DNA from 3 places in the Macrococcus bovicus genome. Region 2 is predicted to be linked to each of the others. Evidence: predicted binding sites of a transcription regulator. Region 2 holds the regulator's gene; each other region holds the start of a gene.
The links. Region 2 encodes LexA, which represses DNA repair genes until DNA is damaged. Its sites were predicted from a motif close to CGAACATATGTTCG; they were not measured.
Positions count from the first base shown of each region.

Region 1 (2,276 bases), 490 kb from region 2:
TCGGACGGATAATCTGTTCGACCATTTCGTCAGTATGTTCTATCTCAAACGGACCTGGTGTCGCAGAAACATAGACGAATTGCCGGGCTTTTTCTTCAAATTCCTCAAATTTAAGGGGACGGTTATCGAGTGCACTCGGCAATCTGAAGCCGTGATCAACCAGCACCTTTTTACGGGCCTGGTCCCCGTTATACATACCCCGAATCTGCGGCAGACTGACGTGGGACTCATCGACCATGATCAGCCAGTCGTCACCGAAGTAATCCAGCAGCGTATAGGGGGTCGAGCCTTTAGGGCGCAGTGTTAAATGAACCGAATAGTTCTCGATACCGGAACAGAAGCCCATCTCCCGCATCATCTCGATATCGTAGTTTGTCCGCTGTTCAAGGCGCTGCGCTTCCAGCAGTTTATTTTCCGCCCGAAATACTTTCAGCTGTTCTTCAAGTTCTTGTTCAATCCGTTCGATGGCGAGCTTCATCTTCTCTTCCCGCGTCACAAAGTGGCTGGCCGGGAAAATAGCGAAATGTTCTCGTTCCTTCAGGACTTCGCCTGTTAAATAGTTGATTTCACGTATTCTGTCTATCTCATCACCGAAAAATTCGACACGCACGCACTGCTCATCACGTGAAGCAGGAAATATCTCGACCACATCTCCCCGCACGCGGAAAGTCCCCCGCTGAAAGTCAATATCGTTTCTCGTATACTGGATATCCACCAGTTTACGGAGTAACGCATTGCGGTCCATCTCCATGCCAGTACGGACGCTGACCACCATATCCTTATATTCTTCGGGATTGCCGAGACCATAGATACAGCTCACGGATGCGATGATAATGACGTCATCACGCTCAAAAAGCGCACTAGTCGCTGAGTGACGTAATTTATCGATTTCATCGTTGATTGAAGCATCCTTTTCAATAAACGTATCTGTAGAGGGGACATACGCTTCCGGCTGATAGTAATCATAGTAGCTGACAAAATATTCTACACGGTTATCGGGGAAGAACTCCTTAAACTCACTGTACAGCTGACCTGCCAGCGTCTTGTTATGGGCGATGATCAATGTCGGCTTCCCGACTGCCTGAATGATATTGCTCATCGTAAACGTCTTCCCTGTCCCTGTTGCGCCGAGCAGCGTCTGATAACGTTTCCCTTCTTTAATACCGGCTACAAGCTTCTTGATCGCTTCCGGCTGATCACCGCCGGGCTTAAATTCTGACTGCAGTTTAAATGGATGATGTTCCATGTAACCCCTCCTTAACGTATTTATTTTAGCAAAGATAGCGGTAAAAATACAAACATCTGTTCGCTCTCAAAACAAAGACACGCTCGCATGTGCGACCGTGTCTGTCAATAGTGGATCGTTTGATCTAGCTTCAGCTGATCAACAGTGAAGTAGCCCAGCATCAGCGAAATGGTATCAAGAAACACAATCATTTCTGAATGAAAAAAGCCTTTATAGACAGATACCCCTATCACTAAAGTGGCTAACGCTAATCCTGTATATTTATTTTTTGTCATCTTACTGAACATGATCACCATAAGAGCGGGCAGCAAAGCGGCAAGTATATACCATATCATGATACTGACCTATGATCTCCCTTCCACTTCCTGAATGAGTGTCTCCAGTTTGCCGGCATCCAGTTCACCGACATAAGTCGTCAGAACCCGTCCTTCTTTATTGACAAAAATCGTGGTCGGAATGTTATAGATCTTGTATTGTTTGACTATCTGTTCAGTACCGATCACGATCGGGTAATCAGGCTGATACTTGTTAAGGAAAGACGTCCGTCCCTTCTCTTTATCCTGAACGTTCATCCCTATCAGTTTAATATGATTCGGCTTCTCCTGATTGTACTGAATCAGTTCAGGCATCTCTTGATTACAAGGTTCACACCAGGAGGCCCAGAAATTAATGATATTGATGTCAGCTGACAGTTCACGACTAAGCTCCAGCTTCTGTCCTTCCAGACTCTGTACCGGCTCCTTGCTGATATTGCGACCGTTAATATAATGCGCTTGTCCGCTGACTTTCAACTCTGCAGGATCCTGATGGACGACAGTGTAGACACTGTACGCCGCCAGCAGCATAAAAATACCGCTCAATACCCACATCACTATTCGTTTCATATTCTGCCTCCTCCTTCTCCGCTATTATAGCAAGAATCCATAAAAAAAAGGATAAACATTCGTTTATCCGTGCTAAAAATTAATAGATATATTGGTAATTTCCCACTTGGTAGCTAGGAATCGTACGGTACGTTTTAACCCCTTGA
Region 1 is NZ_CP128470.1:522,150-524,425, reverse strand. It holds gene uvrB (excinuclease ABC subunit UvrB) at 1-1,246, opposite strand, end outside; gene QSV55_RS03155 (DUF2198 family protein) at 1,351-1,581, opposite strand; gene QSV55_RS03150 (TlpA family protein disulfide reductase) at 1,591-2,130, opposite strand; gene QSV55_RS03145 (CHAP domain-containing protein) at 2,210-2,276, opposite strand, start outside.
Region 1: uvrB (excinuclease ABC subunit UvrB) is a predicted target of LexA. The motif match lies at 1,296-1,309, and genes of this name have one in related genera.

Region 2 (2,276 bases):
GTCAAGTGTGCCACTTGTCAATCTGCATTAAAAAACCGATGGACATTTCCATCGGTTTTATTGTTAGAGACGGGTAATCGTCATATTGAGTCGTTCTGTCACTTTCTGACGGCTGCTTGTACGCTCTGCAATCCGGTGATCTTCCTGATCGATGATATGCAGCATCGTATCGATATGCCCCAGACGACGGAACTCCTCACCGATTGATTGTGCCGTTGAAGGATGATCTGCATCCACATGCGCATCTATCGCATTGAAATAATGCTGCACATCCGCAAAGTTAAGCGTCTGTTCGTTGTCCCGATAGTTTTCGAGCGATGAGGTAAAGCCGTCTTTATTGCTGAGTGAGGGCTGATAAAGATTGGCGATAGCCAGAAGAGATTTCTTGATACTGCCTTCCCCGAAACCGAAGTTGAAGGCGAATTCTGATTCACTTAAGTTTTTTACTTTATCCAGTACTTGCTGACGTTCAGATTTTACCCAGTTATAGTCAATAGCCATAATCATTCTCCTTTAGATGTATTTACATTGTTCATACCCGTAATTTTATGAAATATGTTTGTTTATCCATATTCATTAGCGGGTAACCAGAATCTAGAAAAGAGGAATGGCAATGAATCAAGACAAAACTGAAACTAAAGACATCTTAGAGCAAGTCAAAGAAATACTTGGACGTAAATAGGTCACGCTGAACAGCGTGACCTATTTTAAAATTCACGGAAAAGACCGACTACTTTACCGAGTACTGTCACTTTATTCAAGTAGATCGGTTCCATCGTCGCATTTTCCGGCTGCAAGCGGTAACGGTTACTTTCCTTGTAGAAGCGTTTGACGGTGGCTTCATCCTCTTCAGTCATCGCCACAATGATATCCCCGTTCTCTGCAATCGACTGACGGCGCACGATGACTTTATCCCCGTCCAGAATACCCGCTTCAATCATACTTTCTCCGATGACCTCCAGAATGAAGACGTCACTATTATGACTCGATGTAAAGTGGGAAGGCAGCGGGAAGTACTGCTCAACATTCTCAACAGCCGTAATCGGCAAACCAGCCGTGACTTTACCGACGACCGGCACCATGATCGTCTCATCTAAAAATGCAGATGCTGGCGTGGAATTGACGATTTCAATGGCACGCGGTTTAGTCGGGTCACGCTTGATATACCCTTTTTCCTCTAGCCGTGAGAGATGGCCGTGAACGGTAGAACTGGAGGCGAGACCCACTGCTTCCCCGATCTCTCTGACACTTGGTGGATAACCTTTAGTTGAAACAATATGTTGTAAATATTCATAAATTTCTTGTTGTCGTTTAGTTAATTCTTTCATGAGAACACTCCTTAGTGTACTTTCTATGTGTATTATAGCATACTTGTTCGGGTGTCACAAACGTTTGTTCGTATTTCTGTTGACAACGAACACGTGTTCTGTTATTGTAGGAATACAAACAAATGTTCTGGAGGAAAATCACATGATTATTAGAATTTCTAAGGAATTTTTAGCGTATTTCTTCTTCTTTTTAATGATGGCAACGTTCGGAATCATATATATGGCACAATCTAACGCCCTTTACGAAAAACCTCTGACACATGAAGGAGGCCAGCCTCAAGTTCAAGCGACTGCGAACACACATTCCGCCACCATGAACGGCGAAGTGCTGGGCATCGTCCGGTAATTTTAACGTCTGACAGGAGTCAGGCGTTTTTTTGTGCTGAAAAAGCACTCCTGATAGCATTGGGCTATAAATTTTGATATCTTAATTAGTGAAAGGATGAGGTTTATGTTAGAAGAACACAAAATTAAAAGACTGAATGAACTCTCACAGAAAAAGAAGGAATCAGGTTTAACCGACGAAGAAGGAAAGGAACAGACTGGCCTGCGGGCTGAATATCTGGCCAACTTCCGGAACAGCTTTAAAAAGACCATTGAAAACACTAAAATCATCGATCCGGAAGGCAATGATGTGACACCGGACAAAGTAAAAGAAATTCAGCGTCAGAATAATATCAGAGAAGAATAGGGGAATGATGATGACAAACGATCAGTTAGCAATTGATACATTACGCGCGTTAAGTATTGACCAGATTGAAAAGGCGAACTCAGGCCATCCCGGCTTGCCGATGGGTGCAGCACCGATGGCTTATACGCTGTGGACCAAGCATCTGAGATTTAATCCGAGCTCAAAATATTTCTTTGACCGCGACCGCTTTGTTCTGTCAGCGGGCCATGGCTCAGCGCTTCTTTATTCACTGCTGCATGTTTCAGGTGCGCTTGAAC
Region 2 is NZ_CP128470.1:1,007,578-1,009,853, forward strand. It holds gene QSV55_RS05480 (hypothetical protein) at 1-31, shown strand, start outside; gene QSV55_RS05485 (hypothetical protein) at 64-501, opposite strand; gene lexA (transcriptional repressor LexA) at 708-1,328, opposite strand; gene QSV55_RS05495 (hypothetical protein) at 1,471-1,674, shown strand; gene QSV55_RS05500 (DUF896 domain-containing protein) at 1,780-2,019, shown strand; gene tkt (transketolase) at 2,024-2,276, shown strand, end outside.

Region 3 (2,276 bases), 940 kb from region 2:
TTTTCTCCCTGACCCGATAGAAGACTTCATCTATCTGTTCACTGATGACGGTCTTCAGTTCATGAAACTGATAATCACGCATCAAAATCTGCGACTTCCCGTAAGATTTCCCTTTGATGACATGGGGCCGCCGAATGATACTTTCATCTATTCCATTCGCATGCAGATGCAGGTCAACGCCGAGAATGCCAAAATCACGCTTCAAATATTCAACTGGATAATGGGCCAGGTCACCGATACGGAAGATACCTTTCTTATTCAGTTTCTTCTCCGTCCGCTTATTGATCCCCCACATCTCAGTCAACGGTTCTACATCCCACAGCTTGCGTGGCACGTCATGATACCGCCATTCAGCGACACCTTCACTTGTGCGTTTCGCTTCGAGATCCATAGCAAGCTTGGCCAGAAGTGGATTTGAACCGATGCCTATAGTACTGAATATCTGCGTCTTGTTATAGATCTCCTGCTGCAGAATGCGGGCCATGTGAGAAGGCGTCTGTGCGAACAGATGATAGGAATCTGTAATATCCATGAAGAATTCATCAATACTATACTGATGGAAATCTTCCGGCGCCACATATTGCAGGGCGATAGCTGAAATCCGACTCGATACTTGAATATACTTCAGCATCGACGGGTTAATGATATAAATATCTGAACGATGCGGTATCTCAAATAATCTCGAACCCGTTTTAATTCCCAACGCTTTCAAGGGTGGCGTTGCAGCCAGCACAACAGATCCCTGCCGCTTTGTATCTCCGACAACAGCCAGTTTAGTTGTCAGTGGGTTCAGTCCTTTTTCGATACACGAGACCGATGCAAAGAAGCTTTTAAGGTCAATACAGAGTACATCACGAGCATTGCATTGATAATAGTCATACATTCCCCCACCTCATTTATGAGTCCATTGTATAAGGGAACATATGTTCGTGTAAAGTAGTATGAAGTCCTTTTCTTCAAAAAAATAATTAACTTGAGACTCCGTTATTGATAGAGGCCTGCTGTTTCCTTGAGCCTGATGAGCAACTCTTCTATCTCCTCGTCACTGATTGCAAGTGAGATCCGAATATAATCATCACCGTTTGAACCGAATGGTAGCCCCGGTGTCGTCAGGATGGACTGTGTTTTCAGCAGATAATCGACGTATTCTTCACTTTTATAGCCGGGCGGGATTCTAAGCCACAGGAAGATGCCGCCCTGCATCGGTTCAAACGGGATGCCTGCCTCAGTGAGAAAGTCTGTAACTTGATCTCTACGCTTTCTGAAAATCGCGTTCTGTGTCTCTAAAAAAGGTTCCCCTAATTTCAGTGCACTGACCGCCGCTTCCTGAACGACCCCCCACATCCCTACTTGTGTATGATCCTGATAATAATTGAGGGCACCGATGATATCTTTATTGCCGACAGCAAAACCTATCCGTACACCTGACATATTGAAACCTTTGGAGAGTGAATAAATCTCGACTGCTACGTCCTTCGCGCCTGGCGACTGCAGAATGCTCGGATTTTTAGCATCAAAGCCGAATGCCGCATAGGCGAAGTCGTGGACAATCTTTGTCTGCGTCCCTCTGAAACGCCGGACGACAGCATCGAACCCTGCACGAGTCGCAACTGCCCCTGTCGGGTTGCTCGGATAATTAAGGTAGATGAGACGTGTATCTGCTAATACGGCAGAATCAAGGGCATCAAAGTCCGGCCAGTAATGGTTGGCGGGCTGGAGCGGCAGTTCATAGGCCGTGCCACGGGCCAGCTTCACACCAGCAAGATAATCAGTGTAACCCGGGTTCGGCAGCAGAACGCCTTCACCCGGTTCAATCACACAAAGCGGCAAGTTGACCAGCCCGTTTTTCGTCCCGTAAAGAATACAGATCTCCTCATCTTTATCCAGCTCAACCCCATAAGTATCTAAATAGAATTTCTGGATGGCTTCTTTCAACGCTTCCTTACCACGGAAAACACCATATTTATTATTCGCAGGCTCCTGTACTGCGGACTGAATCGTCTCGAGTACTTCTGCCGGAACTTTCTGATCGGGTATACCGACCGCTGTGTTGATAAGCGGTTTGCTGCCGATATCGAGCTTTCTGCCCATCGTCTTGCCAAAATAACTTTCTGGTATAGAATCAAGTAATTTAGAACGCATTTCCTCTCCCCTTCTTCTTCAATCGAAATAAAAAACGTCATTACTTCGCAGCAATGACGTCAGAAAATCACTTATCTGCCAAGCTGTCGCTTGATGGATTTAGCACAGTACTCTCAGATGAGCCTGCTGCTGAG
Region 3 is NZ_CP128470.1:67,084-69,359, reverse strand. It holds gene QSV55_RS00755 (Y-family DNA polymerase) at 1-883, opposite strand, end outside; gene QSV55_RS00750 (aminotransferase class I/II-fold pyridoxal phosphate-dependent enzyme) at 985-2,142, opposite strand; SAM riboswitch class I at 2,211-2,276, opposite strand, start outside.
Region 3: QSV55_RS00755 (Y-family DNA polymerase) is a predicted target of LexA. The motif match lies at 917-930, and genes of this name have one in related genera.